2 regions of the Pantoea sp. SGAir0418 genome follow, and region 2 is predicted to be linked to the other one. Evidence: riboswitches for the same ligand, from Rfam matches in the RefSeq annotation. Region 2 holds a riboswitch; the other holds the start of a gene.

Region 1 (16,129 bases), 210 kb from region 2:
GACCGTGTGGCAGCCAGCGGTATTGGGCAGCACGCGCACATTCAGGCCCGTCAGCAGCTCGCGAAAAGCCGCGCCCGCCGTGCCTTCGCGGCGCAGGCTGACAGTGATAATTTCACTGCCGGATGCGGCGATCGCCTGCTGCAAAATCGCCGGTGAAGGGTAGCCTGCGGTGCCGAGCAGCAAGCGTGACTGCGGTGTAAAATCGTAAAACATCGCTCAGCCTCCCTGCATCGGTGACAGGACTTCCAGCTGCCAGCCTTCCTGCAACTGCAGGCTGGCATACTGACTTTTCGGCACAAAATCGCCATTGCAGGCGGTGGCAACACAGACCGCATCGATTTGCTGTTCGATCAGCAATTCGCTGAGGCTGGTGGCCTCAGTGCTGATGGTGCGGCCGTTAAGCTGAATATTCATGGCTAACCTCCCCGGACAGGCGCTGCATCAGCTGTTCTGCCATCATTGGTGCCAGCAGAAAACCGTGACGATACATGCCGTTAAGATAAAAAATACCGTTGTGATAGTGGATTTCCGGCAGATTAGCCGGCCATGCCGGACGCAGACCGCTGCCGCTTTCGATGACGCGCGCTTCCGCCAGCGCCGGGTGCAGGGTGTAGGCCGCGCTGAGCAGTTCCATTATGGCGCGCGCGCTGATAGCGCTGGCATCGTCGCTTTCGATCATGGTGGCGCCGAGCATGAAGTGGCCGTCGCGACGCGGCACCAGATAACAGGGAAAACGCGGATGGAGCAGACGAATCGGCCGGGAAAATGACACCTCATGACTCTGCAGGATCAGCATTTCCCCGCGCACCGCGCGCAGGCCGGAGAGTTGCGCTCTGGCATGGATACCGCGACAGTCAATGATCCGGCCCGAGGGCTGGCGCGCATCAAAGCGGACGCCACGCTGCAGCAGTTTGTCACGCAGCTCAGACAGCGCGCGGCGCGGATCGAGATGTGCCTCGCGCGGGAAAAACAGTCCGCGCGCAAACCGGTTTTCCAGCGCCGGTTCAAGCGACGCAGGATCAACCCATTGATGCGCCGTCGTCATGCGCGCGAAGCGGTTTAACTCCGGGTTATCACGCGGCGGTGCCAGCACTAACGTGCCCTGCTGCACCACGCTACTGACGCGCGTTTGCCACCATGCCGCAGCATGCTGGCCGAGGGTAATTACGTCGGCTGGCGCGCTTTCAGCTTCACACCACGGCGCCAGCATGCCACCAGCAAACCACGAGGCAGGCTGACGCGCTTCATCGTCAATGACCTCGACGGTTTCTCCGCGCTCAGCCAGCAGCGTGGCAACACAAAGCCCGGACACGCCGCTACCGAGCACGCTCCAGCGGCTCATGAACAACGTTCCGGTAAATAATCTGGGAAATTCACATCGGCCTCTCAGTGATAACTGAGACCCGCAGATACAGGTGAAGGGAATCGACGCCAGCGATCGGGCTCGCCTTTGCGCCAGACGGCTTTGCACATGAGCCGTCAGTCTTCCTACGCCAGTATCAACTGGGTCAGGTTCAAAGGGTCGCTAAGCCGCGCAGTGCGCTATTAGCCTCTCAGTCTCTCTGGCGAGACTCCCCCGACGCGTCTATTTGTATTGCAGGCGCTGGCTGGCGTCAAGCAGCACGTTAACCGCGCTGCCCGCGTTGTGGATCAAAATTGCAACATATGGTATACCAGACGGATAGCGGGCAGATGATAAAAAAGACTTTTTTATTATTCACTTATAAATTTTTCAGCTAATCATGGAAGCATTATGAATAAGTTTCGTGTGGCTTTTATTAAAGCAGGATGGCATCAGGCGATCGTGAACAACGCGCTGGTGGGATTTGAGCAGGAACTGGCAGAACAAGGCGTCGAGAATACATTAAAAAGCTATGACGTACCCGGCGCGTTTGAAATGCCGCTGCTGGCCAAACGCCTGGCCGAAACCGGCAAATTTGATGCGATTGTCTGCGCCGCGCTGGTGGTCGACGGTGGCATCTATCGCCATGACTTTGTCGCTCAGGCCGTCGTCGATGGCCTGATGAATGTGCAGCTCGCCACCAATGTTCCGGTGTTTTCGGTATCACTCACTCCGCACAATTTTCAGCCGGTCGATGCGATTGAAGCGTTTTATACCGAACATTTTATTAAAAAAGGCAAAGAAGCCGCACGCGCCGCTCTGATGATTCATCAGCTACAGATCGATTAACCTCAAACGGATTGTTAGCTTTTCCCACTTTTAACAATCCGTTTCCTATAGTGTGCTCCCTCTTACCTCTCGCCTCTTGCTTACTTAAAGCAGCACCATTGATGCCATTGCAAGTTATTCGGGATATCATTAAAATAAGATAACCTAAATAACCTTGCGGGAGTTAACTGATGGTTAGCGATAAAGATCACACCGGAGTTTCTGCACTGACAGGTACCCCGCAGGAGATTCAGGGTCGGCTGTCAAAATCACATGCCAGTCACGTTGTTGCCATTACTTTCGACCACCCAGGCGATGCGCTGACGCTGCGCAACCTGTCAGAAAATCTTTCCGCAATCGCTTCATCCATGTTTGCAATTTTTCAGCAGCGGCAGCGGCAGGAATCGCTGGAGCAACTTGCCAGTGCGATGTTACCGCGCGTGCCAGCTTCGCCTCATTTACTCAAAGAAGCGGCGATGTTACTAGAGGCGCGCAATGCCGTGCTGGAGAGCGGAAACTGGCTCAGCGCCGCAGAAGTGGCGCAACTGGCAGGGTTGAGTTCCACAAATCCGAGCGCTCAGCCGAATAAATGGAAAAAAAGCGGCCAGATATTTGCCATCAATCACAATGGGATAGATTATTTCCCCGATTATGGCCTGGATCGCGACACGCACTTTCGCCCGGTTAAACCACTGGCTCAAATACTCAGGATTTTTGCCGGACGCAAAGACAGTTGGGCTATTGCGTTGTGGTTTCTGTCTAATAACAGTTTCCTTGCGGGCAAACGACCACAAGATCTACTGCTAACCGAAGCGCAACGCGTCATCGACGCCGCTCTGGATGAAATGGAAGGAATAACGCATGGATAAGCGCAGCACTGCGGCGCAACCTGATGATTTATCAACTTTGCCTGTTATTACTGCCGAAGAAGGTGCGCCATTGCCAGGCGCTTTACTTCAGCTGTCATTTATTACGCTTTCAGCAGGAAGCATTCTGCACCGGGTCCATCTGTCGCATTATGCCGCCAACCAGTTTAATCCTGGAGTGAAAGGGAATGCCCGCTTCAGTCCAATAAAAACCAGACATGGGCAGCCAATACCGACCCTTTACGGCGGTTCGACCAGAGACTGCGCATTAATGGAAACAGTATTTCATGACGTGCCTTTCGCACCCGGTCTTAAGACACTGGATAAGAAAAAATTACATTATCAACTTCACTCCTGTCTTAAAGTTAATGAAGATATGCTGCTGATCGACCTGAGCAGCATCGCATTGCGCAAGTTAGGTATCACGCGTAAGCAGCTTATCGACACAGAAAAACATCACTATCCCCTCACCCGACGCTGGGCAGCCGCTCTGCATCATCAGAGCGAATCAGCGCAGGGCCTTTCATGGATATCCCGTCAGGATGATTCAGCGCGGGCAGTGATGTTATTTGGCGATCGAATTTCACCTGGCATGCTGACGCCACTTAATAAATCATTAAGCCTGATTGATGATTCCGATACTTATGGCGAGGTTTTACATCTCGCATCGCGATTAGGTGTGTTTATCATTGCAGCAAAATAAACCACGATGCTATCAGGCGATGGATAAAAAAGAAGAGTGGACGAATAAGAATTTAAAAATGAAATGGTTTAAAATTTCGCCAGCATTCCTGCTGGCGAAATCCTGAGTAACGGTGAAATTAACGGCTGACTTCGTGACCAATCAGGCCACCGATAGCCGCGCCGCCGAGGGTACCGAAGGTGCTGCCGCCGGTCAGAACGGCGCCGCCTACAGCACCTACACCAGCGCCAATGGCGGTGTTGCGGCCACGATGAGACATGCCACAAGCCGTTACAGAAAAGGCTAGAACCAATACCACTGCGATATTAAAGCTGCGTTTTAAAACCATCAAAATCCTCATTACCATTAATTCTAATGGAATGTAATAGTGTTAACTTTGTTTGTTGTTTAGCCGCCAAATACCTGGCGTAGCGTGCTTATCCTGGAGGCAAATTTAAGGGGCTTTGCATTTTTGTGGAAGGTAAAAATTCCTATTTTATGCCGGACCTGCCAGGTGCTGGTTATTATTCGTACCTTAAGCCAAATAAAAAGGCATGGCGTGAAGGTTCACGCCATGCCTCGATGACTTACCGCGCAATGAATTAACGCTGCGGATGATTAACTTCTACTGGTCGTAAATCAAACACCAGCACTTCAGCATTGTTACCGTTAGCGAACTGCAGCGCCGTCTCATTGCGTACGCGCGCGCCGTCGCCGGCTTTAAAGCTTACGCCATTCACTTCAATGCTGCCGCGCGCCACGTGAATATAAGCATAGCGATCGTTAGCCAGTTCCAGCGTCTGCTGCTCGGCACCGTCAAACAGTCCCGCGTAAATACGCATATCCTGACGTACGCGCAGCGAGCCGTTGTCGCCTTGTGGCGAAACAATCAGGCGCAGCTGACCGCGTTTGTCGGCTTCTGCCACTGACACCTGCTGGTAACCTGGCTCGGTACCGCGTTCTGCCGGCACAATCCAGATCTGCAGGAAGTGCACATTATCCTGTTTCGAATGGTTAAACTCGCTGTGCGTCACGCCGCTGCCGGCGCTCATCAGCTGCACGTCACCGGGCACGATAACCGAACCGGTACCCATGGAATCTTTATGCTCCAGCGCGCCTTCCAGCACGTAGGAAATAATCTCCATGTTGTTGTGCGGATGCGCACCGAAACCGCGACCCGGTGCTACCTGATCATCGTTAATCACCAGCAGATCGGAGAAACCGGTCTGTTGTGGGTCCCAGTAGCTGGCAAACGAAAAAGTATGGCGTGAATGCAGCCAGCCGTGATCGCCTAAGCCACGTTGTTCGGACAGTCGTTGTTCAATCATGGTCTGCTCCTTAAATTTTTAGCTGGAGGGCGAAGGCCCTTCCCGTTGCTGACCAGTATACGTAAACTGATTTGCCCAACAATGCGCCTGGATGACAATGACTGTCACAGATAAGTGGACAATATGCAGATTGAAGATCTCCGGATTTACGTCGCCGTAATCAAAGCGGGCAACTTTACCGCTGCGGCTGAACAGCTGATGCTCTCCAAGCAGTACGTCAGCCGGCGCATCGCCGCGCTGGAAGAGTCGCTCGGGGCGCGTTTGCTGAATCGCAATACGCGCAAACTTTCCGTTACCGACAACGGCCAGCTGTTTGCCCAGCATGCGCAGCGCATTCTGGATGATGTGCAGGAAGCCGAACTGGCGGTGTCTGGTCGTCGTCAGGTGCTGCGCGGCAGTTTTCGTCTCAGCGTGCCGATGTCGTTCGGCATCAGCCATCTTTCCCCTTATATCGCCGAATTCCTGAGCCAGCATCCCGGTATCCAGTTCCAGGTGGAACTGGCCGATCGGCATGTGGATATGGTGGGTGAAGGTTTTGATATGGCGATCCGCATTGGCACGCTGCCGGACTCCAGCCTGATCGCCAAACGGCTGGGGGAATTCCGCCGCGTGATCTGCGCCAGCCCGGCCTACCTGCAGGGCGCCGGCGCACCGCGTGAGCCGGAGGATCTGCTGCACCATCTCTGTCTGCGCTATGGGCGTGAAAGCCAGACCGGCTGGGAGCTGTTTCAGGGCGACACGCGTAAAGTGCTGGCGGTCCAGGGACCGATGGTCAGCAATAACGGAGAAATGCTGCGTGATGCGGCCGTCGCCGGGTTGGGGCTGATCCTGCTGCCGGAGTTTATCGTGGCTCCGGCGCTGGCGCGTGGTGAGCTGGTAACGGTGCTGGATGACTGGCATCCGGCCTCGCTGCACCTGAATGCGCTTTATCCGCAGCATCGCCAGCGCAGCGAGATCAATCGGGTATTTATGACGTTCCTGCAGGCCAAGCTGGCAGGCAAATGAATCAGCCCACTTCGCTGCCTATCGCAGCACGCAGCGCCGGTGCGGCTTCGCCGCTCATCGGGCTCACCAGCGCATAGTTATAGTGGCGATCGCTCCAGTATTGCGCCACCAGGTTGTCCGCCTGGCGCGACCCCTTTTCCAGCCGCACGGTCTGCGGGCGGATGTACCAGCCAACGCGCGTGCCGCTGGCGGTCTGATACAGCACCAGCGCCGAGGCGCCATGCTCATTCGCCATCAGGCGCGCGCCGATGAGCTGATAGCCAAAGCGCTCCAGATTGGGCGGCAGCGTACCGTTGATAAAATAGCGGCCCAGCCAGCTGGCCAGCTGTGTCGTCTGATGGGTGCTTATGTCCATCGTCGCCTGCTGCGCGCCATCGCCGAATAACCGGTAAGCCTGTACCGCATCCTCCATCGGTAACGGATGATTCTGTAAGCGTTCAGTCATCTGCCAGCCGGACAGACTGCCGATCCCCAACGCCAGCACCAGCGAGCAGGCCAGCGCCAGCCGCTGATAACGCTGTCGCGCACGCCGCTGGCGCAGCTGTGCTGGCTGCAGTGGCGTAAAGGCGTTTCGCGCCATGTTGCGTTGCAGGCTTTGTTGCAAGCGCAGCTTGTCCTGACGCCAGCCCTCAACCTGGGCGGCGACGTCAGGATGCTGCGCCAGCCAGTCGCTGACGGCCTGATGGCTGGCGCTATCCAGTTCACCATCCAGCCAGGCGTGCAGCTGGTTCTCATTGGGCGGGATATTCATTTTAATCTCCTCAACGTCACCGGGGCCGGCAGGCCTTCGGTCATGTGCTGCAACTGTTTTCGCGCCCGCGACAACCGTGACATCACGGTGCCCAGCGGAATGTCCAGCGTGTCAGCCGCTTCCTGATAACGCATGCCTTCAACGTTAACCAGGAGCAGCAATGCGCGACTGTCAGCCGGCAGACGGGCGAACAGCGCCAGCATCTCATCGGCGATGGCATGATGCTCAGCCGACTCGGCAAAGGGCTCGGCGCGGCTGAACAGCGTCATAATCGCCTGCCAGCGCTTGCGGCGGCGTTCGCCATCAATGAACTGATGCCAGAGAATGGAAAACAGCCAGGCACGCAGACTGCGCGTGTCATCGCGCGCCGCGTCCAGTGCTTTGACCAGCGTGTTTTGTACCAGATCCTCAGCGGCCATGCGCTCACGCGTCAGCCCCAGCGCAAAACGCTGCAAATGCGGCAGTAATGCGCGGATTTCGTCATCGCTCAATGCAGACATTATTTTTGCTCTCGCACCCGGCGCAGGCCGGTCATGCTACTCAGCACGCCATCCCGTAAAATCAGACCATGCAGCAGCGCGGCGGCCAGATGGGCCAGGATCAGCGCGAACAGACTAAACGCCAGCAGCGAGTGTAACGGGCGCAGCACGGCATAACTTTCCACGCTAACCGGCAGCAGCGGCGGCAGCACCAGACCTTCGCCAATCGTCACCGGAAACCCGCCTGCCGACAGCATCGCCCAGCCTACCAGCGGTTGCGCCAGCATCAGTAAATAGAGCGCCAGATGGGTCAAATGAGCCACCGTTTGCTGCCAGCCCGGCACCGACGCGGGCATGGCGGGCACACCATAGTAACGCCGCAGCCCGATACGCACGACCACCAGCAACGCGATCGCCACGCCGAGTGGTTTGTGTATCGCCAGCAGCAGTGAATGGGCAGCCGAGATATCCGCCACCATCGCCACACCGATAAATAGCATGGTCAGCACGGCCAGCGCCATCAACCAGTGTACGATGCGCAGCAGCGGATGAAACAGGGTTGTCTGGTGACTCATGATTTTTTCTCCTGCTGGTGCGCCTGTTCAGCCGTGCGCAGATTGAAAGATTTTGCGTAAGCGGCAGAGCGCGCGTTGAGCAGCGGATCGTCCGAGCCGCTGATGCCCTGCGGCAGAATCAGCGGATCGTAATTGATGTCATTGCAGCTGCCGCCCTGTTGCGGGCTGCTGTCGCGCAGCGTCAGCGTACCGGCGACAACCTGCTGCCGATCGGCTGGCCACACCTTGCTGGCATCGTTCACCGCATCGCCGGGGTGAGCCACGCTGATCACCAGATCCCACTTCAGCGGTGCGGTCGCCAGGCGGTCGTGCAGGTCGCTCTGCAGATAATCCGGCTGCTGCTGAGCGGCGCTAATCGGCTGCCATGGCGTACGCGGCACCAGACTCCAGCGCACAAAGCGCGTTTCCCCCTGCGCATTGGTAAAGCGGAAGGCATTCAGGCTGTTGTACTGCTCCTGTGCCCAGCTGGCGGCCAGTATGTGGGTTTTTACCCAGGCAAAGAACGGTTTAACTTCGGGATGGGCAACGGTAAACGCCATCAGCTTTTGCGCATCAGGCTTGCCGGTCTGCGGCAGCGGTCGGCTGGCCTGCTGCTGATCGTAAAAAGCCTGCGGCGTACTGACCGGGAAAAACGGCAGCGCGTTCATGCCGGTACGCCACTGCTCGCCGTGCGCCAGCTGAAATTCCAGCGCCAGGCTGCGCACCGGCACGCCATAATCCGGCGCGTGCGGATTACCGCCGGCAATGGCAAAGCGGCCAATCACCGGCACCGTACCCGGCTGGAAAACGCTGGCGCGTGACAGAAACGCCGCGTTGCCGCTGGAGGTAAAATCGCCGGTAACGCACACGCCCTTGGCATGATTGCGCCGGTATCCCGGATGCACACCGCTGTTTTGCTGCAGCGACTGCACCAGACTTTGCGCACTGAGGCGCTGCGGCGTCAGCCAACCGCCTGCAGCAAGAAACAGCACCAGCAGTAATCCGGGAATAATGACCACCAGCAGTAACAACGGCAGATGTCTGACCGTAGGTTTAAAGTTCATCTTAGCCAACTCAGTAAGGAAACGTGGGCATAAGACGAACCAGCGCGGCGTTTATTCCCGCGCGGTAAAAATTATTTTATGACCAGCGCCGGATTACGGCGCGCATCGCGCACCGCAACGGCATGAATCAGCAGCCCCAGCACGGACAGAATGGCCCCAACCCAGCCGGTGGACTGCCAGCCCAGCCCGGCGGAAATGGTGATGCCGCCGAGCCACGCCCCCAGCGCGTTGGCAATGTTGAACGCCGAGTGATTAAGCGCGGCCGCCAGGGTTTGTGCATCACCGGCCACGTCCATCAGGCGGATTTGTAGCACGCTTCCCAGCGCCACCATGGTACCGACCAGCATCACGTTAAGCGCGCCCGCCAGCGCATAATGCGCGGCAAAGACAAACGCGCTCAATACCAGCAGCGACCACACCAGCACAATGCGGATGGTTTTCTCCAGCCCGCGATCGGCCAGACGTCCCCCGACAAGGTTGCCGATAATCATGCCAAGACCAAACAGCGCCAGTATCGCCGGTACCAGATTCTCCGGCAGGTGGGCCAGTTCCATCATGGTGGGTTTAACGTAACTGAATACCGAGAACATGCCGCCGCTGCCAATCGCGCCAATCGCCAGCGTCAGCAAAACCTGCTTGCGCGTCAGCGCCGAGAGCTCGCGCAGTGGACTGGCCTGCTTGTCACCGGCCACATTGGGCACCCAAAGCCACACCAGTAACAGCGTCAGCAGCGCCAGTCCGCCGACGATGGCAAACGCATCACGCCAGCCAAACCACTGGCCGATGGCGGTAACGGCAGGTACGCCAATCAGGTTGGCGATGGTTAATCCCAGCAGCACCATCGACACCGCCTGCGCGCGTCGCGCGCGCTCCACCAGTCCTGCCGCCACCAGCGCCGCAACGCCAAAGAAGGTGCCGTGCGGAAAGCCCGCCAGAAAGCGGGCTACCAGCATCGCAGGGTAGCCCGGCACGACAGCGCTCAGCAGATTACCCAGCGCAAACAGGCCCATCAGCGTCATCAGGAAATTACGCCGTGAAGCCCGCGCTCCGAGAATAGCCAGCAGCGGCGCGCCAATCACTACGCCGAGGGCATAAATGCTGATGAGATGGCCGGCCTCAGGAATCGTGACGTTCAGGCCTTTCGCCGCATCGGGCAGCAGGCCCATGATGACAAATTCACCGGTGCCGATGGCAAATCCGCCGGTGCCCAGCGCGAACAGCGCTTTTGGCACGCTGTGACGCGGCAGCGAGGCCTCGTCCGGGAGCTGAGAGAGTTGAGGTTGTACTGATGACATGTTTTTTTCCGTACCGCAGGTGAAAAAACAGCAAAGAGGCTGGCGACAGTGTCTGTTCAACAGCCTCTTTGCTGCGGGTTTTAGCGCGTCAAGCTTAGCGCATTTAAGGTTGAATCGGGTTCAACGAAGTCTTGAGCGCAACACGGTAACCGAAAAGCGCCTGCAACGGGCGAAAGGGCAAAAGCTCAGGACGCGCTGAGCGCCTGCCGCGCCAGCAGCGCCGCGCCCACCATGCCGCCCTGGTGGGCAAACTCGCCCGGCACCACCAGCGCATGCGCTGTGCTGCGCAACACACAGCGCTGCACCGCATCATTAAGCGCAGCAATCAGCGGGGTGACCGAAGCCAGTCCGCCGCCTACCGCCACCCGCGACGCGCCGGTAATGTTAATGGTGTAGGCGAGCGGCTCACTCACCAGTTGCAGCCAGGCTTCTATCGTCTGCTGCGCCCGCGCTTCTGCCTGCTGCCAGCGGGCAATGATTTCCACGCTGCTGGCGCTTTCAGCGTGCAGCACCTGATGCAGCGTTTCCAGTCCGCGCGCGCCGCCGTAGGTGTCCAGACACCCTGTCTGGCCGCACGGGCACGCCTGGCGCGGCACGCGCACGCGACGATGCGCCAGCGTCACTTCCGTGAGGGTAATCGGCCCGTGGCCCCATTCGCCGGTCAGGCCGTTTTGTCCGGTGATAATGCGGCCGTCCGCCACCAGACCACCGCCCACGCCGGAACCGAGAATCGCGCCAAACACCACTTTGTGCCCTTTGCCGCTGCCGGCCAGCGCCTCGGCCAGGGCAAAGCAGTCGGCGTCATTGTGTGCGATCACTGGCCGCTGCAGCACCTCACCCAGTTCCCGCGCCAGATTACGCCGGTGAAAAGCCGGGATGTTGCTGGCAAACATTTCGCCGGTTTGCGGTGCCACAATGCCCGCCGTAGAGATGGCGACAGCCGCCTGGCTGCTGAAATGGTTATGCTGCCCGGCGATCATCTCGCTGACTCTGGCGCAAAATGCCTGCCAGTCCGTCGCCGGGATTTTTTGCTGATCGAGCAGCGTTAGCCGATCCTGTGCATCCATCATGCCAAGCTTAATAAAGGAGCCGCCCAAATCGAGGCAGATCACGGTTGAGTGCGGATGAGTCATAAACGTTTATCCATTACATCGCGCAGGCCGTCGCCCAGCACATTAAAACCGAGCACGGTAATCAAAATCGCCAGTCCGGGAAATAGGGAGACGTAAATATTTAGCCCGAGAAAGTTGCGGCCATCGCTCATCATGGTGCCCCACTCCGGCATCGGCGGCTGCACGCCGAGCCCGAGAAACGACAGACTGGCGGCAGAAAGCACCACCGCACCAGCCGTTAGCGTCGACTGCACAATCAGCGGGCCAATGGCGTTGCGCAGAATATAGTGCGTGATAATGCGCGGGTATCGCACGCCAAGCATATGCGCCGCTTCGATATACTCCATGTTTTTCAGTCCCAGCGTCAGGTTGCGACTCAGACGTGCATACACCGGGATCGAGAACAACGAAATGGCGATCAGCATGTTTGTCAGCCCCTCGCCAAGCACGCTGACAATCAGAATCGCCAGTACGATGCCGGGGAAGGCGAAAATAATATCCATCAGCCACATGATCAGCGCATCAATTTTGCGTCCGGCCAGCCCCGAGATGATGCCCAGAGGAATGCCGATCGCCATCGAGATGGCCACGCTGAGACTCATTTCAAACAGCGTGATGCGTGCGCCATAAATGACGCGGGCAAATATATCGCGGCCGTAATCATCGGTGCCGAACCAGTGGGCAGCGGAAGGCGCCTGCAACGTGTTCAACAGATCCTGCTCGATGGGGTCCCAGTGAGTGATCAGCGGTGCGAAAAGGGCAGCCAGCACCACCAGCAGCACCAGCCCGCCTCCGGTCGTGATGGAAGGGTTGCCAAGCAAAAACCTCACGATCTGGCGGCGGCGCGCTGGCGGCGGCTGGAGAGAGGTGTCGAAACTGTTCATCAGTCGAACCTTATTTTCGGGTTAAGCAGGCCAATCACTATCTCACCCACCAGATTCATCAATACCACGCCGGTTACCGCCACTAACGTTACGCCCTGAATCACCGGATAATCGCGGTATTTCACCGAATCCACCAGCAGGCGGCCAATACCCGGCCAGTTAAACACCGACTCAGTGACCACTGCACCTCCGATCAGGCTGCCAAAATTCAGCGCGACGATGGTAACAATCGGTATCAGCGCATTGCGCAGCGCGTGTTTCCAGTTAACGCTGGCCGACGATAACCCTTTGGCCCTGGCGGTACGGATGTAATCCTGACTGAGCACATCCAGCATGCTGGAGCGCGTCATCCGCGCAATCATCGCCATCGGGAGAATCGCCAGCGTCACGGTCGGCATCACATAGTTGCGCCACGAATCAGCGCCGAGTAGCGGCAGCCAGCCGAGCTGTACCGCAAAGTAGTTCATCGCCAGCAACGCCAGCCAGAAGTTCGCAATCGAGGCACCGGCAATGGTCAGTACCATGACGATCTGATCGGGAATGCGCTGCCGGTAAATGGCCCCGGTCATGCCCGCCGGCACGCCGATGGCAATTGCCAGCAGGTACGCCAGCGCCGCCAGCGACAGCGTGTACGGCAGGCGTTCGCTGATTTCGGTCATCACTGGCCGCTGCGACTGCAGCGACAGCCCGAGATTGCCATGCAGCGCTTCACCGGCAAACCTGACGTATTGCAGCGGCAAAGGCTGATCCAGCCCGAGGCGCACGCGCATACTGTCCACCGCTTCCTGCGGCGCTTCCGGGCCGGCCATCAGGCGTGCCGGATCGCCCGGCAGCGCGCGGATGGCGATAAACACGATGATCGACACACCGAAGATAATCAACGGCAGCGAGAGCACCTTTTTTGCGACATACGCTTTCATATCAATCAGCCATCAGCACTATTTCTTCACGGCATCACGGACCACAATCTGGCCGCCCGGTTGCATTGTCACGCCACTGATATTTTTGCGCGTCGCATACAGGTCGTCCTGATAGTAGAGCAGCACCTGCGGGGCGAGTCCGCTGATCCGCTGCTGTGCCTGGAAATAGAGTGCTTTGCGCTGGGCATCATCGAGCGTGGAGGCGGCGCTATCGATTAGCTCATCGGTACGTTTGTCGCTGAAGAAGCCGAGGTTGGCCCCGCCGGGCGCAAAGCTGCTGCTGTGATACAGCGGACGCAACTGCAGATCCGAGCCGTACAGCCCCGAAGACCAGGACGCCAGCACCGCGTCCGTACCCTGCGCGGCTTTCTCTTTGGCATCGGCAAACGCCGCTTTGGCCCATACGCCGCTCTCCATCTGGCGCACGCTGAGCTTGACGCCAATTTTGCTCCACATACCCTGCAGAACCTGCGCGGTGCGTGCGTCGGGTGCCTGCACAGCAATCGACATGGCGAAGCCGTCGGCATAGCCCGCTGCCTTAAGCAGGTCTTTGGCTTTCTGCACATCGTACGGATAGTCATGCAACGCTTTGTCGTAGTTGGCATCGACCGGCGCCAGCGGGGAATTGGCCGGCTGCGCATAACCAAACATCACCGCTTTTACCAGCGCCTGCTGGTCGGTCGCGAAGTTCAGCGCCTGGCGGACTCTGACATCGCTGAGGGCTTTACTCTGTGTATTGAGATCGATCCAGAATACCGCCGCGCCCGGCGACTGTTTTAACTGCACGCCGGGATTATTTTTTAACATGCCGGCAAATTGCGGTGGCACCGGGTTAATAATATCGACCTGACCGGATTGCAGCGCCATATTCATGACTGACGGCTCACTGCTCCAGGTCCATTTTATTTCGTCCGGCCCGGCAGACTTGCCCCAATAGTCCGGATTCTTCTGCTCCAGGACAAATTCACCGGATTTATACTGCGCCAGTTTATAGGGTCCGGTACCGTCGGCTTTATTATTGATAGTGCCGGCTTTGTCAGCTTGTGGACTCACTATTAATCCCGGACCGGAGGCCAGCACAGTTAAAAACGCCGGATTAATTTTCTTCAGTGTAAAGGTGACGGTTAAGTCATCTTTTTTCTGCACGTCCTGAATAAAGGTGCGAATTTTCCCACTTCCGGCAAGACCGCGCTTCGTATCCAGATGACGCTGAAAGTTTTCAACGACCGCATCGGCATTAAATGGCGTGCCATCGTGGAATTTAACGTTGGGACGCAGCGTAAATTCCCAGTGCAGTCCGCTGTCGTCGGCATGCCAGGAGAGCGCCAGGGCCGGCATGATTTTGCCATCGTCACCGAGCCGCGTCAGGCCTTCATACATCGGGTCCAGCACCGTGCCGGTAAAGGTCGCGGTCTGATTGCCCGGGTCCATGCTGCGCGGCGGTTCGTTTTGCATAATGACCAGCTGAGCAGCCAAAACCGATGCGCTGGAAAACGACGCCAGAATACCCGCGGCAAGTGTCAGTATCCTGAAATGCTTGAGTGTGCTTTGCATGAAGGCCTCAGTGAATCAGTGACAAAGAGTGAAGAGTCATTGCCCGGCAGGCAGCTGACTGTCATTGCACGCCATCGCCTGCCATACGCTTTGATCATGTTAACGGCAGCAGAAGAACGGGCTCGACGCTATATAAGGCACACTCTGCAAACAAAAGCCAAGATGTCAGTTCATATATTTTACTTATAATTCGATCTGCATTCAGAAAATAAACTAAATACGCTTGAATTTGTTTTCATGGCTGATTATTGTCGGCCAAATACAGCCTGTGCCGTGAGAATCCGGATGCTTAATGCTCATCAGCAACAAATTCTGCGTTTATTAATTTCTTCGCATGGCATGAGCCGCACGGCAATTGCGGAAAAAATGAAGCTGAGTAAAGCCGCAATCAGCACATTAATCAAAGAGATGCTTAGCGCAGGACTGCTTGAGGAGAGCATTCCGGAAAGTAACGGTCAGGGTCGGCCTTCGGTGTTATTAAAAATGCGTGCCGACAGCGCCTATTTTCTCGGTGCGTCGTTGCTCGGTGACGATGTGTATCTGGTGCTGACGGATATGCACGGTCGCATCCTGGCCAGTACCCACATGCCGCTGAATCCCGATCCTGCGCTGCTGGCTGGTGCGCTGGCCGCCGCCATCCCCGGTCTGCTTGCACAAAAAGGCATCTCCGCCGACCAGCTTATCGGGCTGGGCGTCACGCTTTCCGGCTTTGTGGATGAAAACCAGGCGGTGTGCGTTCAGTCTGCCCTGCTGGGCTGGAAAAACGTCCCGCTGGCGGCACTGCTTAACGCGCAAACCGGTCTGGAGGTGTCACTGGAAAACGATGCCAAAGCTCTGGCGGTCAGCGAAAAGATTTTCGGCGTGGCGAAAAAGGCACGGAATTTCACCCTGATTTCCCACGGCGACGGCATTGGCTCTGCGCACTTCTTTCAGGGGCAGCTGCACCGCGGCGCGCACGGTGGGGCCGGTGAAATTGCTCACTGTACCGTAGAGCCGGGCGGGCGTCCGTGCCGCTGCGGCAAACGCGGCTGCCTTGATACGCTGGCGTCGCTCACTGCGATGCGTGAAAGCATGCGTGACAAACAGCTGCCCTGCACCAGCGTCGCCGAACTGGAAGCGCTGGCGGTAAAAGGCAATAGCGCCGCGATCGCCATTCTGCACCAGGCAGGTGACGCACTTGGCCTCGCCATTGCCAATATCATTCAGATGAACGATCCGGAGATGATTGTCATCGCCCATCAGCCGGATGCGTTCGACGGCCTGCTCAGAACGGTGGTGATGCAGGCGGTAGATAGTCACGTGTTGCCTTCAATCATGGGCAAGACGCCCATCGCCAGCATGGCGATTGATCAGTTCAGCTGGGCCCGCGCCGCAGCCAGTGTGGCGGCTTACCGTTTTATCGTTCACTTACCCGACTAGCGGAGTCTGTTATGCGCATTGCCTATGGTGGAATTCATACTGAATG
Region 2 (16,129 bases):
CAGGTCGCGGATTTTGTCCGCCTGAAAGGCTCCGCCCGCTTTGCGCCGGGGCAAACAGTGGACGGTGTGCTGGCCGATCTGCAGGCCCTGCTGGATGCACTGTGCCAGCGCTATCCGGGTCTGCAGGCGCAGCTGTTCGATGACGGCCTGCGCGATAAACCCACCATGCTGCCGTTTGAGGTGTCGCCGGAATCGCCAATCGTTAAAGCGGTCAATCGCGGCTGGCAGACCGTGCGCGGCACGCCGCAGCCCACCGGGGTGATCACGCCGCCCGCCTTCTACGGTACCGATGCGGCGCACCTGTATCAGCATGCGGGCATGGAGGGCATCGTGTGCGGGCCCGGCGGCAAGTACAACACCATGCCGGACGAGCGCGTCGAGATCAGTGAGTTTCTCGATATGGTGCGCATCTATTTGCTGGCCATCCTCGACATCTGCCAGCCGGTTGAACCGGCGTCATGATCGCCGACGCGCTCTCACGGCTGCGCAGCGCCATGCGCGCCGCCGACATCGAGGTGATGCTGATCGATCATGGCGAACTGCTGGCATGGTTAACCGGTTATACCGTGTCGGAAACGCGTTATCGCGCCTGTCTGGTGCCGTTGCAGGACGAACCGTGGATGGTGCTGCGCCAGCTGGATGCCGCGCCGTGCCGCGCGCAGTCACCGCAGCTGGCGATTGACGCGTATCGTGATGAAGACGATCCGTGGCTGGCGGTGGCGCAAAGCCTGACGCGGCGCGGCTATCAGCGGGCGCGACTGGGGGCTGATTATGCATCCTACGGCATGACGGTACACAGCTGGCAGCAGCTGGCGCGCCATCTGCCTGGGGTGCGCTGGTGTGATGTCAGCGATCTCAGCGACCGGCTGCGCAGCGTCAAATTTCAGGCTGAAATCGCCAGCTTACGCCAGGCCGCCGGCATTGCCGATGCCACGCTGGCCCAGCTGAGTGCGCAGGTGCAGGGCGGCTGGCGTGTGCGTGATGTCGCCGCGCTGGCGGCGGCACAATTTCTGCGGCTCGGTGCTGACAGCGGTGAAACCGGACCGATTGTTATCGCCAGCGGCGACAGCGGATTTTTGCATGCCAGCGGCCATGAGCAGCATCTGCAACCGGGCGATGTACTGCACGTTGAGCTGATCCCTAAAGTGCGGCACTACAGCGCGCGCCTGATGCGTCCGCTGATTGTCGGTGAAATCTCTGCGGCGCGCGCGGCGCTGGCACAACAGCTGATCGCCATTCAGGATCGCCAGCTACGGGCGATGAAGCCGGGCGTTGCGGCCTGTACGGTGGATGCCGTCGCGCGTGAGGCGGTGCTCAGCGCCGGGCTGCGTGAGGATTACAGCAACATCACCGGTTATGCGCTGGGTCTGTATACGCGCACTCCGCGTCCGAGCGATTTCAGCTGCTGTTTTCATCCTCAGGCGCCGTGGTTACTGGAGGAAAACATGGTGTTTCACATGTATATTTCAGCGCAGGGCCTCGCCTTCAGTGAAACCGTGCGCGTCACGGCACAGGGCGCAGAGCGACTCACCACGCTGCCGCGCCAGCCTTTTACGCTGCCGGCTAACAATTAACAGGATGATGTACAGTGCAGGACGTTGAATTAATCGATTTGGCTGCCACCTTGCCGGGCCTGATGTTTGATCTGAAATACGCCACCGCCGATAACATCGCCGGGTATGCCATTTATCGCGACGCGCAGGCGCTGCTGCATCCGGATGCCGCCGCCGCGCTGCGCCGCAGCAGTGACATCGCCCGGCTGGCGGGGTTCCGCCTGCTGGTGCTGGACGCGTATCGTCCGCAGCAGGCGCAGTGGCACTTGTGGGATGCCTGTCCCGACGCTGATTATGTAGTGCCACCGGCGCGGGGCTCGAATCACAGCCGTGGCGTGGCGATCGATGTGACGCTGGTGGATGAGGCGGGCAACATTCTGGAGATGGGGACCGGGTTTGACGACATGTCTGCTGAGTCGCACCCGTTCCATCCCAACGTGCCGCAGCAGGCGCAGCGCCATCGCCTGTTGCTGAACGCCATCATGCTCGGCGGCGGTTTTGTCGGGATGCCCACTGAATGGTGGCACTTTGAACTGCCGGATGCGCAAAACTATCCGCTGCTCAGCGATCGCTTTGCCTGCGTCAGCCGGGCTGATCGCGCTCCTGTGAGTGATATTGCGCGTTAATAATCGCGTTGCTGAAGCGGGGGGTTCTGCGCCTTCCCGCCTTGACACGCCCTCCGTTCCGACCCCAGAATGCAGCTTGTTCCAAGGGGTGCCCTGTTAGAGGGCTGAGATTCTACCCGCGCGGCTGTCACGGCCGGCAACGTAGTGACCCTCTGAACCTGATCCGGCTAATACCGGCGTAGGGATGTGGAACCGGGGTCACTGCACGCCCTCATTCCCTCTTTGCGCCTTTCTGCGAATCCTGCGCATTTCTCAGGCCCTGGCTGGCCGTTATGCCGCAGTCCAAAGAGGGCACCTTCATGACCGAAGCGTCAATCATTGCCGCGCTGCTGGCGTTTATGCAGCGCGAAGAAACCACGGAAGCGGATTTCAACCAGCTGGCGCTGCAGCTGTTCGCGTGGCAATTCGAACACAATCTCCCTTACGCCCGTTTCGCCCGCCAGCGCGGCCGCACGCCGCTGACGGTAAAACAGTGGCGGCAGATTCCGGCGGTGCCGATTACCGCGTTTAAAGATCTGACGCTGAGCTGCCGTCCGGTGGCGGAGATTCCCCACATCTTTATGACCAGCGGCACCACGGGGACCGGCCGGGGGCACAGCTATCACCCAACGCTGGCGGTTTACGATCGCTCGATGCTGATCAATTTTCGCCAGCGCTTTATGGCCGGATATCCGCGCCTGCCGATGGCGATCCTGTTTCCACACAGCAGCGAGCTGCCCAACTCTTCGCTGGCCCATTATTTGACGCTGGCGATGCAAGAATGTGGCACGCCAGACAGCGAAGTGATGGTGGATGCGCAGGGGCTGAAACTGCCGCGTCTGATCGCCGCGCTGGAGCAGGCGCAGGCCAGCGGCCAACCCTATGCCCTGCTGGGTGCCAGCTACAGTTTTGTCCACCTGCTGGACGAACTGGCGCGTCAGCAGCGGCGTTTCAGGCTGCCGCCGGGCAGCCGCATCCTCGACACCGGGGGTTTTAAGGGCCAGTCGCGTGAAGTGGCGGCGGAAGCGTTTTATAGCGCGCTGCAGCAGACGCTCGGCGTGCCGCGTTCGCACTGCATCAATATGTACGGCATGACTGAACTCAGCACGCAGTTTTACGATGCCGGCAATGAAATCTGCCCGCCGGTGAAATCCGGACCGCACTGGATTCGCACGCGCGTGGTCAATCCGCTGACCGGTGCAGACGTGCCGGAAGGTGAGACAGGCGTACTGGTGCATCACGATCTCGCCCATTTCAATTCTGTTTCCGCCATTCTGACCGAAGATGCCGGCGTGATGGTGCCCGGCGGGTTTCAGCTGCTGGGCCGCGTCGCGGGCGCCGATGCCAAAGGCTGCTCGCTGGCGATGGAATCGTTTCTCGCTGCCGCGCAGGCGCGGGCATGAAAGTGTATGCCGGCCATCTGCCGGGCATCCGCCACAGCGAGGTGGCGTGGCACAGCCTGCACTTTGGCCAGCAGGGCAGCACGCTGGAAGTGTGCGTGCCGGTGCTGTCCGAGGCGCAGATTGCCACGCTGGCGGCCAGCGTACGCGATAACGCGCGCCGCTACCTGCACACCCTGAGCGTAGCGCGCATCACCGCGTTGATTGATGAAGCCATCGCGCGCCTGCTTGACCGTTCGCACCCGTTGCGCCAGCAGGCGGAGCGGTTGCTGCCGCTGGTTACCGGCTATGACGCCGGGATGCTGCGGCTCGGTTTAACCGGCTATCTCAAAACCTTCCGTGAACCGCAGCTGCGGCGTTTTCTGGCGGAGGATTTCGGCAACGTGCAGATGCTGGACGATTTTCAGCCGCGACCAAAAGGCGGCTTTGCCCGCGCGTTTGGTCCGCAGCTGTTGCTGCAGGTCTGGGCCGGCAATGTGCCGGGTTTGCCACTGTGGAGCCTGATTGCCGGCCTGCTGGTAAAGGCGGGAAGCGTGGGCAAAGTGGCGAGCGCTGAGCCGCTGATGGCGGGCTGGTTCGCCCAGCTGCTGGCGGAGATCGATCCGCAGCTGGGCGACTGTCTCGCCGTCGTATGGTGGCAGGGCGGTGATGAACGCACTGAGCAGCAGTGGTTCCGCCAGGCAGATGTAGTGATGGCTTATGGCGGAGAAGCCGCGCTGACGGCGATGCAGCGGCGTCTGCCGCCAGCCACGCGCTTTCTGCCGCATGGCCACAAAATCAGCTTTGGCATGGTGGCGCGCTCGGCGCTGGACGTGCGGCGCGGTCCGGCGCTGGCGCGTCAGGTGGCTTACGATGTGATGCGCTATGACCAGGCCGGCTGTTACTCGCCGCAGGCGCTGTTTATTGAGCGCGGCGGCCGGGTGTCGCCGCAGGAGTTTGCTGCTTACCTCGCCCATGAACTTGCCGCGCTGGCACAGCGCTATCCGCGCGCGACGCTGACGCTGGATGAAAGTCAGGCTGTGGCCGCGTGGCGCAACGCGGAGGAAATGCGTGCGCTGAGCGGTGACTGCACGCTGTACGGCGATGAGCACGATGCCTGGGCGGTGGTGTACGTCGACAAGCCGGAACCGCTACAACCGGGCGCGCTCGGACGTACGCTGAAGGTGATTGCCGTGGATACGCTGGAGGAGACGGTAAGCTGGGTGGCCGCGCAGCGCGCGTATCTGCAAAGCGTTGGCCTCGCGGCCGCGCCCGAGACGCTGTTTCGGCTGGCGGCGCAGCTCGGGGCGGCGGGCGTCACGCGCATCACGGCGCTGGGTAACATGACTTCACCGGAGGCGGGCTGGCATCACGATGGCCGTTTTAGCCTGCTGGATCTGGTCACCCTGTGCGAAATCGAACAGGCGGCGGAAACCGCCGCTGAACACTATGCGCCCTATCTTGACTGAGCGGGCGTGGAGAAACGCAATGAAATTCAGCAATCACACCGTGCTGGTGACCGGCGCCAGTCGCGGTATTGGCGCCGCCATTGCCCAGGCCTTTGCCGCCGAAGGCGCGTTTGTCGTGGTCAACTATTTACGTAATCACGACGCCGCTGCGCAGGTGGTGGCGGCCTGTGAAGCACAGGGCGGGGGGGCACTGGCGATTGCCGCCGATGTGACCTGTGCCGCACAGGTAGCCGATATGATGCAGCAGATCGAGGCCGCTACCGGGCGACTGGATGTGGTGGTGAACAATGCCTTCGCACCTTATCGCTTCGATCCCGACCAGCGCCAGCGCTTCTGGGAAACGTCCTGGTCTGCTTACCAGACGCAGTTTGATGGCGCAGTGAACGCCTGCTACAACGTGTGTCAGGCGGCCTTGCCGCTGATGCGCCGCCGCGCGCGCGGCAGTATCATCAATCTGGTGAGTGATTTGATCGCCCGGCCAGCGGTGGCTTATCACGACTATATCACCGCAAAAGCCGCGCTGACGGGCTTTAGCCGGACGCTGGCGGCCGAACTGGGGGCGCTGGGCATTCGGGTGAACTGCGTGGCGCCGGGACTGGTGTATCCCACCGATGCCAGTCAGCATACGCCAGAAGCGGTCCGCCACGCGCTGACGGCGCAAACGCCGCTCGGACGACTGGCGCGCGCCGCGGATGTCGCCGGGCCAGTGCTGTTTCTGGCATCAGCATGGAGCGAATTTGTCACCGGCCAGACGCTGTATGTCGATGGCGGTTTGGTGATGCAGGACCATTAAGCCAGGCCGCCAGTCGCCGCACTGGCGACCTGCCACCGCCCTCCCGGTACCTCTATCCGTTATTCCGCCATGCCCACCGTCATGCAGCTATCTGCGCACTGCAGGCAAATTTCCGCACAGGTCTGACAGTGTGGATGCTGGTGCTTCTGGCACTCCCAACCAGCCAGCTGACAGGCCATCGACGTGATGGTACAGAGCTGCTCGCTCAGTTCACTCTGGGCAGCCAGCAGTTGGGCGGTTACGCGACACAGCGCCGCGCACTGCTGATTGAGCGTAATGCAGGGACTCATCTCACTGGCATCAGCATCCATCAGACAGGCGGCAGCACAGTGGTCGCAGGCGGTCGCGCAGCGATAGCACAGCGCAATACAGTCATTGAGGTCAGCGTTCATGCGTTTCCCTTAGCGTCAGGTTAATAGCGACGCAATAGTGAGCGTGAATGGAGAATTTAGCTAAAAGCGGGGTGATATCAAGCGGATAGCGGGTAATTAATCCATGTAAGGTGCATTGCGTATGCAATAATTCCTTAAATATTGTGGAGTTAGCCAATTGTAAGCTTGTGTATATATATCAGCCCGGGTAATTAACGCAGATTAAATAAAAGTGTACAACTCTGCGTGGCTTGTACAAATATAGGGTGCCTGAAGCTGATAGTTAAATAATCAATGATTTAATTTTAGGATAAATAAACTGAAAAGCGGTCGCCTGATAAGCGAAGCGGTAAATAACGCAGGATCGCTGAAGATTTGATCGATTAATTGTTTTCGGATGGGAAAATTACTCTCCTGACAAGATTAGACGTGCGTTTAAGCGAAGCGTAAACGCGATGTCAGGAGAGCACAGTGCAAAAAGTTATCGAGGTTAAATCAATACAAAGATGGGGAGTGGTTATTTACGACGACTGATCTTTCCTCCCTTCCTGCCGGCTTCAATGGCGCGCTGTGGGTCATTTTTGAAGTTACCACCACTGACCTGACCGCCTTTGCGGCCTGCTTCAGCCGCGCGCTCCTTATCGGCGGCGAAGTTGCCTGAACCCCCACGACGTTGCGTCACTTTTTCTTCCTCTTCAGGTTTCTTCTTTGGATCCTTCATTTTTTCCTCTCTGTTCATACCCGCATGAAGCAAAAATAAATGTAGCGATGTTTTTACCATAATCAAGCCAGGAATAATCTTAACTTTTAATTTACAGCACGTTGGTTGTTTAACGATGAGTCAATTCGGCTGATTTATTCCGGCAAATCATCTGGGGGGGGAATTGTTAACATTTTACTTTCATAAAGGGAAGCGTTCTTTTAGCGGCGCTAGTGTGAATTGATGACGTTGTGACAATTAACCGCTGTCGCATTTCTTAAAAACCTTTCTTGCACAGCCCGGCTTGCTTGCTACGTTTAATTAAGTTGTTCGCCTGGACTTAATTAGCGCTTCGCTTATTTTTCAGATAACCAGCCTGAAAGCGATGAGGTCAAAGCGTGCTGCCCGATCAGGGATCCGTCTCTGACGCCGTTGAGGTAGATCGCCCGTGTCATTCACTTTGGAGCAAACCATGACGAAGGAATCTGTATATCTGGACTGGCTGCGCGATGCGCATGCTATGGAGAAACATGCGGAGAGCCTGCTTAAGGCGGCTGCATCACGTCTGACGGATCATCCCGCGTTGCAGGCGCGTATTGAGCAGTATCTTGAGCAGAGCCGTGACCAGCAGCAGCAGGTGAAAACGCTGCTGCGCCAGTATGACAGCAGCTGGTCGGTGCTGAAGGAGTCGTTAGGCCGGATGTCGGTGGTCGGTCAGGCCGCCAGCGACATGCTGCAGGATGAAGAGGGCATCCGTGTGGCCGTCAGCAGCTACGTGTTCTGTAACTATAAAATCGCCACCTACTCGACGTTGCTGGTGGCCGCAGAGCAGGCGGAAGAGGGGGAGGATGTCAGGATCGTGCGGCGCATCCTGCAGCAGGAAAGCCAGATGGCCAGCTGGCTGCTGCAACTGCTGCCACAGGCGGCAGAAGAAGCCATTGTGCTGCGCACTGAACCTGAGCTTTCCGGCACGGATTAAGTCATCCTACGGCGCGCCCTAGAGATCAATCACCAGTTCCGCCGACTTGCTGCGCGAGCAGCACAAGGCGATGTACTGCTCCGGGGCGCTTTTTTCGCTGTCAGACTGCACGGTATCGCGGTGATCGATCTCTCCGGCGGTGACCCGCGTCAGGCAGGCGCCGCACATGCCCATCTCGCAGGAGAGCGGAACGTCGACGCCATGCTCCAGCAGCACCGTGGCAATGGTTTTGTCAGGTGGAATGGTACATTGCTGCCCACTGCGTGCCAGCGTCACGGTAAAGCCCTCTTCCGCGCCAGCCGTGCGGGCGACAGGTTTGAACGCTTCAGCGTGAATATTGGCGCTATCCCAGCCGCGCGCCAGCGCCTGCTGCTGCATGTGCGTCATAAACCCTTCCGGCCCGCACAGGTACAGATGCGTGTCGGCGGCAGCATCAAGCAGTTCCGCCGGTGGATAATCACGGGCGCTGCGGCCTTCGCTGCTGTACCAGATTTCACAAAATCCATGCTGAAAACGCTGCGCCAGTTCGGCGGCAAAAGCTTCATCACCGCGCTGGCGGACAAAGTAATGCAGCACAAAAGGCACGGCGGCGGCCTCCAGCGCCAGCGCCATGGCGTATAGCGGCGTAATGCCAATTCCTGCCGCCAGCAAAATGACTTTAGCGGCCGGTTGCAGAGGAAACAGGTTGCGCGGTGGCGAAATCGCAATCGTCTGGCCGGGGCGCAGCGTGTCGTGCACGTAGCGCGAGCCCCCGCGTGATTGCCCGTCGCGGGCAATACAGATTTGATAGCCGCGCGCGTCATCGCAGCGTCCGGTCAGTGAGTACTGACGTATCAGACCATCACGCAGGTGGACATCAATGTGCGCACCCGGTTGCCAGTCCGGCAGCGGCTGGCCATTTTCCGCCACCAGCGTGACGCTGAGATTGTGACGGCCCTGACGATACAGGCCATCCACCACCACATTCAGCAGATCACTCATCGTTGCCTCCTTACACCAGGAAAAATTCGCCGAAGCCCATGCGCTTCAGGCCGCGACGATAAGCAATGGAGCTGCGATCGGCAGGAATATGCGCTTCCAGAGCCAGGTCGAGCGGCAAACGCTCCGGCTGCTGGGTTTCCACCATCAGGCAATCTTCCTCGAACACGCGCTGATTGAAGGCGTGCACCTCTTCGACCGGGATGTGCAGGTCAAAATTACGCGCGATGGGCGCAAACATGCGCGTTTTGCGCGCTGATACCGGCGACGCGGCATTCATAATCACCAGGCGCGATTCGCCGGGGAAATGAATGGTCAGCGTGGCGGTAAACGGCAGATGCATCTCGAAATGACGCAGCCAGCTAAATCCTTCCGGCGCCTGCTGCGGACTGTCAGCGGCAAAGTTACTCACTGAGCTCCAGTAATCCACGGCAAAGCCGGTCTCGGTTTCGACCGGGTTATAGGCAGGTACTACCTGGTTGTTGGGATCGGCGAAGGTTTCCGTGTGCACCCAGGCGAAGTGCGCCACATCCAGAAAACCCTCCACCTGGCGTCCGGCAAAGCCGTTGACGTCAAAACCGGGGCAGTTGATCTGTTGAAAACCGGCATCATCCCAGTGCGGCATGGTGGGCAGCGGCGCGGGCTGGTCAGCATCCGGCGCGAGGCACACCCAAATCAGACCAAAGCGCTCTTCCACCGCGTAACTGATCAGATTGAGTTTGGCCGGAATCGGCTGATCGGGGCTGGACGGGATGCGATTGCAGCGGCCACCGGCACCGAAGCGCAAGCCGTGATAAGGGCAGACAATACCCTCTTCATCATGAAAACCCAGCGTCAGCGGGACGCCACGATGCGGGCAAACGTCGCGTGCCGCTACCACCTGACCCTGCAGACGATACAGCACCAGCTGCTCGTCAAGCAGCACCGCTTTGGTCGGTGCGCCGGCGATATCACAGGAACGGGCAACCGGATGCCACTGTCGCGCCAGACGCAGCCAGTCATCAGGTTCAAACGTGCAGTGTGCGGGAGGCGTAATGTTATTCATGCTGTTGTCCTGTCAGGTGCTCACACAAGGCGAAATAGAAGGCTTCATTTTTGTCAGGACATTGTTAATATGCTTGCCTGTGCAAATCCATCAGCAAGAATGCAGCCATGTGTTGCAAAAAACCGTACAGGTGAGCAATGAGCCCGTTTTCCCGCTTTGCCGTCTATTTTGCCGAAGTGGCGCGCAGCGGCAGTTTGCGCAAAGCCGCTGAGCAACTGCACGTTTCCGCTTCTGCCATTAACCGGCAGATTCTGCAGGCGGAAGAGAGTTTTGGTACGCCGCTGTTCGAACGTTTGCCGGAAGGGCTGCGCATGACCACCGCCGGAGAATTGCTGTATGACGATGTGATGCGCTGGCAGCGTGAGTTTCGCGTCACGCGGCAGCGTTTCGATGATATACAGGGACTTAAGCGCGGTAACGTCACGGCCGGGCTGGTGCAGTCGCTGACCAAAGGCAGCGTGGCAGACGCCATCGCCGATATCGCACGCCAGCATCAGTGGCTGCGGCTGGAGCTGACGGTGGACAACAGCCACCGCATCAGCCAGATGATTCGCCAGTCGGAAATCGATTTTGGCCTGATTCTCGATCCCGCCGGGCAGAGCGGACTTGAAGTGCTGGCGTTTGCCGAACTGGAGATGGGCGTGGTGATGGCCGCCGACCATCCGCTTAGCACGAGGCCGCTGCTGTCGCTCAGCGAACTCAGTCATGAGCGACACATTGTGCCTGGCGCCGCGCTGGTGGTCCACGAACGTGTCGATGCGCTGTACCGCAAGCAGGGCCTGGCGCCGGAAAACATTATCGCCTGTAACGACATCCGCCTGATTCGCAGCCTGATCGCGCAGGGCACCGGCATCAGCGTGCTGAGCCTGCTGGACGTAATGACCGAGGTGCAGGAGAACCAGCTCTGCTTTGTACCGCTCAGGCACAACGTGATGCGACCGCTGACCCTGGCGCTGTGTACTGCGCCGTCGCGCCAGCTATCGCGGGCGGCGCAGATGGTGATTCAGCGCATGACTGAGGTGATAGAGGCGATGGCCAGTGTCAGGCCCGCAGGCGGGCCGTAATCACGTTCAGTGCCCGGTTTCGGCATGCGGCGCGCGGGTTTTGCTGGCACCGGCACCGCCCGATGGACGGGCGATAATAATACCGAGAATACCGCCGACAATCAGCGCTATCGCCACAATCAGCAATCCTGAGTGATAACTCTGCGTCGCATCTTTCATTTTTCCCAGCAGCGGCGGTAAACCCAGTCCGACAAAGTTTGCCACCGTATTGATAAAGGCAATCGATGCCGCAGCGGCTACGCCAGCTAATTTTTCTGTGGTCACGGCCCAGAATATTGGCGTCAGGGCAAAGTTAAGCCCGACGGTCAAGACCAGCAAAATATAGGCGAGGAGCAGGCTGCCAGAATAAATCGCACCGGTTAATGCCAGGCCCGATAAAATTAATGGCAATCCCATATGCCAGGCGCGTTCACCGCTGCGATCGGAATGGCGTCCGTTTAAATACATAAATACGCAGGCCATCACAAAGGGCAGGGCGGATAACAGGCTGATAATAAAATTACTCTGCTCTGCGGCCATGCTTTTAATAATCAACGGCATGAACAACGTAATGCCGATGGAGCCGAACGCCTGTAAAAACCACACCAGACTAAGCAATAACACCGTACGATCTTTTAATGCCTGCAGCCAGGAGTGGTTCTTATTCAGGGTAACACCCAGATTATCCTGTTCGAGGCGCTGACGCAGCCAGTGTTTTTGCGGTGTAGTTAACCAGACAGCATCGTCGGGCTTATCGGGTAAGCGCCACAGCACCAGACAACCAAGCACCACCGCGGGAATGCCTTCCAGCGCGAAAAGCCAGCGCCAGCCTGCGATATCGGCAATGCCATGCATATTGAGAATGGCACCGGAAATGGGCAGACCAATAATCGACGCGCCCACCGATCCCATATAAAAGAAAGACATTGCACGTGCGCGGTTACTTTTAGGGAACCAGCAGGAAATATAATAGATAATACCCGGCGCAAAACCGGCTTCGGCCATACCGAGTAAAAAACGCATCACATATAACTGATTGGCGCTATGAACCAGCGCCATGCCGGTACTGACAATACCCCAGGTAATCATAATGCGCGCTATCCAGCGCCGGGCGCCGACTTTGGTCATAATGACATTGCTGGGAATTTCAAACAGAATGTAGGAAATATAGAACATGCCGACACCGAGGCCGTACATGCTGGTGGTAAGCCCGAGATCGGCATTCATTTGCAGCGCAGCGATAGAGATATTGGTTTTATCGAGATTAGCGACAAAATAACAGATCACGATAAACGGGATGATGCGCTTATTTAATTGACTCAACGTAGAACCAGAAACATCGGAACTTATCATATCCACCTCGTCACGCAGCATTACGCCACTCCGCGCCGGCAGACGGGCGCAAGGGCAGCGATGTCATGAATGATCTGTTTCGCTTGCTAAGCAATAAATGAAGTGCAGCCGAAAAATAAAAATCATTTTATTTCGGCCACGCGGCAGCATTAACTATGCCGATAGTGATGTTGCACATGAGCGATATAAATCGTCATGAGTTAGCAGTGTAGTACAATCTATTTTGATTGTACTACAATAGAGATCACAGATTGGACGATTGGCAGGCGTTAAACGATCGCGGCGTAATCACCGGTACCCTCCGGCCAGGGTGTGAGCAGGTCGAAGCCGGTATCCGTGACGGCGACAGTGTGCTCCCACTGCGCGGACAGGCAGCGATCTTTGGTCACCACCGTCCAGCCATCGGACAGCACGCTGGTGCCCGCTTTGCCGGCATTAATCATCGGCTCAATGGTAAAAATCATGCCAGCCTGCAGCGCCAGCCCCTGGCCCGGCGTGCCGTAATGCAGGATTTGTGGATCGCCGTGGTAGATCTCGCCAACGCCGTGACCGCAATACTCGCGTACCACGGAAAACCCGGCCTTTTCGGCGACCTGCTGAATAGCCGCACCGATATCGCCCAGCGTTGCACCGGGTTTCACCACCCGAATGCCTGCCACCATTGATTCATAGGTCACGTCAACCAGGCGCTTAGCGCGTACCGACGGATGACCAACGAAATACATACGGCTGGTGTCGCCGTACCAGCCGTCTTTGATGACCGCCACGTCGATATTAACGATGTCACCGTCTTTGAGCTTTTTCTCGCCCGGAATCCCGTGGCACACCACGTGATTGACCGAGGTGCAAACGGTACGGGTGTAACCCTGATAGCCAATGTTAGCCGGAATGACCTTTAGCTCATTGACAATATAGTCGTGACAGCGGCGATCCAGTTCATCGGTGGTAACGCCGGGTTTCACCCAGGGCGTGATCATCTCCAGCACTTTGGCGGCGGCGTGACCTGCGGCGCGCGCCCGTTCAATCTCTTCAGCGGTATGCAGTTTAATACTCATTGCGCGATTCCCTGCGGAATAAAGGAAGGTTGGTCAAGCAGCTGCGCCAGTTCAGCGCCGCCATCACGTTCGACCCGCATCAGCAGGCGTGTCAGTTCCTGATGGCTGAGCTGCGGATAAAGTTCGGCCAGCATGCCGATTTTCATCCAGTGCTCCGCCTGCGCGTTGATCGAACGACTGAGCGCCGTGCTGGCGATGCGCAGATTCTCATGCATTAAATCCGAAATTTTGACGATACCCATGGCTGGCCTTTATATGAAACGTATATGCTATGTATATAGCATATCCACAACGGCATGATTTGCAAGCTCAGATTTTCGCCTGTCGGTAAATTTGCGAAATTTGTCAGAAAATCAAAAACATTGTTTAGACCAATACGTTCTCGTCTCCACGCGGACCGGGATACTTTTTGGTCATAGAAAGATTTTTATGACCGGGTAGCCGCTGCGATTCTCGTGAAGAGAAATGAGGTGATACGAAAACGGCACGGCTTTTGCTTGACTCACTTTTTGGCATCAAAGGGTGGGGGAGCAATGGATGACGCACTGAGTTGGTTACAGGCCTCAAGGCAAAGCGATATTGCCAGCCTGCAACGCCTTCGCCAGACCGGCAAACTCATTACCACCGTCAGCGAGCTGGTGCATCAGCTTCAGCGCGAGCGGGGGGCGAGCAATCTGTGGATATGTTCAGAAGGCAGGCTTTACGGCGAGCAGCGGCTCGCCAGTGAGCAGGATGTGACGCGCTGCCAACGGGATTTTTGCCAGGCCTTACCCAGGGTTGAAGCCCAGCCGGGATACAGCCGCTTCTGCAACCTGATCGCCGCCGCGCTGCAGGCCCTGGCCGGATTACCGGCGTTGCGCCAGCAGATTACGCAACAGCAGATCGCGCACGCGCAGGCCGTTGCGGCGTTCAGTACCATTATCCGTAGCTTACTGAACCTGGTTTTTGAGGCCGCCGACACCGCCAGCCATCCTGACATTACCCGCGCGCTCATTGCGCTGTTCAGCTTTATGCAGGGCAAAGAGCTGACGGGACAGGAACGCGCCCTGGGAGCGGCCGGCTTTGCTGCCGGACAATTCAGCGCGGAGCAGCGCAGCGCCATGGTGGCCTTAATTGAAGCACAGGAACAAAGCTTTTCGACCTTCCAGCAGTTTGCCGATGAGGCGGTTTTACACCACTGGCAGCCGCTGGCGCAGGCCAGTCGTGAAATTGAACGACTGCGACGCATTGCCTGTACCGACGGTCGGCGGGACGACAGTGGCGCGCTGCACTGGTTTTCGCTGCTGTCACAGCGCATCGACCAAATGAAATTGCTGGAGGATCGGCTGTCAGCCACGCTGATGTTGCGCTGCCGCGAGGCGATCGCACTGGCACAGCATCAGGCAGCTGAACCTCTGCATGTGGCGCAGTCGGGCTGCGATTTTACATTATATGTCTCCGGGGTGGACTGGCTGCCCACCGAGTCCGGTGCGCTGAACAGCGACGGGCTGGCACCCCAGCTGGGTCGTTCACTGCTGTCGTTGATCACGGAGCAGTCTCAGCGTTTACAGCATCAGGCCAATGAGCTGGCCACCCTGCGCGCCACGCTGGAAGAGCGCAAACTGCTCGACCAGGCCAAAACCTGGCTGATGCAGCAGCATGGGCTGAGTGAAGAGCACGCCTGGCAACGGCTGCGTAAAAGCGCGATGGATCAGAATAAACGGCTACCGGAAATCGCCCAGGCGATCGTCACGGTGGCAGCCACAATGAAGAGATAACTCTAAAGCGTTAGCTGCACAATGCTTGTGCGTGGTCTGCGTCACAAACGTGCAAAATCGGTTAAAAAACCAGCCCGGCGAAAGCCCTGATCGCCACGCGCAGGGCCGTTTCAAAGCTGGCATGCAGTTTGCTTTACCCTATTAAGTGTATGCATTTGCTTTGCCAACGGCGGTAAAGCGAGTGCTTTTGGATAAAGGCGTCCATCTCCCTGTGAAAGCAGTGGAGAGGACGCCTTTTTTTATTTCCTGAGGGTGGCAAAAAATGAGCAAATCGCCAGTTTCACTGTCTCGACGTCAACTGCTGTTATCCAGCGCCGCCGCTGGCGGGCTGTGGCTGTTGCCGGGATTGCGCAACGCCGTATGGGCGGCGGGTTCCGATGCGCCAGAAAAAGCCACCGTGCGGGTGGGATTTATTCCACTGACCGACTGTGCGCCGGTCGTCATGGCCTCGGTGAAAGGCTTCGACAAAAAATATGGTCTGACGCTACAGCCCAGTAAAGAAGCCAGTTGGGCAGCCGTCCGCGACAAACTGATCTCCGGTGAGCTCGATGCGGCACACGTCCTGTACAGCATGATCTATGGCCTGCAACTGGGCGTTGCCGGCCCTCAGCATGCGATGGCGAACCTGATGACGCTCAATAACAATGGCCAGGCAATCTCCCTGTCGAACCAGCTTAAAGCGCAAAAGGTCACCGATGCCGCCAGCCTGAAAAAGACCATCGACAGCAAGGCCAAAGGCAGTCTCACCTTTGCGCATACCTTTCCGACCAGTACCCACGCGATGTGGCTCTACTACTGGCTGGCGAATGCCGGTATCAATCCATTTGATGACGTGCGCACTGTCGTCGTGCCGCCGCCGCAGATGGTGATGAATATGAAGATTGGCAATATGAGCGGCTTCTGTGTGGGCGAGCCGTGGAATCAGCGCGCTATCAGTGATGATATTGGTTTTACCGTCGCTACCAGTCAGCAGATTTGGCCCGATCACCCCGAAAAAATTCTTGGCACCCGCGCCGCGTGGGTGAAAGAGAACCCCAATACGGCGCGCG

Evidence for each region. A riboswitch is a leader RNA that binds a small molecule or an ion and turns the genes downstream of it on or off. The one in region 2 is predicted to bind thiamine pyrophosphate.
Region 1: another riboswitch for thiamine pyrophosphate. It lies ahead of C1N84_RS21250 (FAD-dependent oxidoreductase); the one in region 2 lies ahead of C1N84_RS20175 (LuxE/PaaK family acyltransferase).

The regions. Positions count from the first base shown of each region.
Region 1 covers NZ_CP027912.1:450,785-466,913, reverse strand. Annotated here, with positions in the region: gene C1N84_RS21260 (thiazole synthase) at 1-213, opposite strand, end outside; gene thiS (sulfur carrier protein ThiS) at 217-414, opposite strand; gene C1N84_RS21250 (FAD-dependent oxidoreductase) at 398-1,342, opposite strand; TPP riboswitch at 1,469-1,588, opposite strand; gene C1N84_RS21245 (6,7-dimethyl-8-ribityllumazine synthase) at 1,754-2,191, shown strand; gene C1N84_RS21240 (hypothetical protein) at 2,362-3,039, shown strand; gene C1N84_RS21235 (RES family NAD+ phosphorylase) at 3,032-3,739, shown strand; gene C1N84_RS21230 (glycine zipper 2TM domain-containing protein) at 3,858-4,067, opposite strand; gene C1N84_RS21225 (pirin family protein) at 4,321-5,046, opposite strand; gene C1N84_RS21220 (LysR family transcriptional regulator) at 5,170-6,051, shown strand; gene C1N84_RS21215 (anti-sigma factor family protein) at 6,053-6,802, opposite strand; gene C1N84_RS21210 (sigma-70 family RNA polymerase sigma factor) at 6,799-7,302, opposite strand; gene C1N84_RS21205 (cytochrome b) at 7,302-7,856, opposite strand; gene C1N84_RS21200 (catalase family peroxidase) at 7,853-8,899, opposite strand; gene C1N84_RS21195 (MFS transporter) at 8,971-10,194, opposite strand; gene C1N84_RS21190 (ROK family protein) at 10,380-11,327, opposite strand; gene C1N84_RS21185 (ABC transporter permease) at 11,324-12,190, opposite strand; gene C1N84_RS21180 (ABC transporter permease) at 12,190-13,110, opposite strand; gene C1N84_RS21175 (ABC transporter substrate-binding protein) at 13,129-14,664, opposite strand; gene C1N84_RS21170 (ROK family transcriptional regulator) at 14,950-16,083, shown strand; gene C1N84_RS21165 (M81 family metallopeptidase) at 16,095-16,129, shown strand, end outside.
Region 2 covers NZ_CP027912.1:242,681-258,809, reverse strand. Annotated here, with positions in the region: gene C1N84_RS20190 (M20 family metallopeptidase) at 1-462, shown strand, start outside; gene C1N84_RS20185 (M24 family metallopeptidase) at 459-1,574, shown strand; gene ddpX (D-alanyl-D-alanine dipeptidase) at 1,589-2,179, shown strand; TPP riboswitch at 2,254-2,383, shown strand; gene C1N84_RS20175 (LuxE/PaaK family acyltransferase) at 2,452-3,561, shown strand; gene C1N84_RS20170 (acyl-CoA reductase) at 3,558-5,006, shown strand; gene C1N84_RS20165 (SDR family oxidoreductase) at 5,026-5,799, shown strand; gene C1N84_RS20160 (four-helix bundle copper-binding protein) at 5,859-6,191, opposite strand; gene C1N84_RS20155 (con-10 family general stress protein) at 6,688-6,852, opposite strand; gene C1N84_RS20150 (DUF892 family protein) at 7,343-7,849, shown strand; gene C1N84_RS20145 (PDR/VanB family oxidoreductase) at 7,868-8,830, opposite strand; gene hpxD (molybdenum cofactor-independent xanthine hydroxylase subunit HpxD) at 8,841-9,872, opposite strand; gene C1N84_RS20135 (LysR family transcriptional regulator) at 10,010-10,936, shown strand; gene C1N84_RS20130 (MFS transporter) at 10,943-12,268, opposite strand; gene map (type I methionyl aminopeptidase) at 12,538-13,323, opposite strand; gene C1N84_RS20120 (ParD-like family protein) at 13,320-13,565, opposite strand; gene C1N84_RS20115 (nitrate regulatory protein) at 13,857-15,080, shown strand; gene C1N84_RS20110 (CmpA/NrtA family ABC transporter substrate-binding protein) at 15,343-16,129, shown strand, end outside.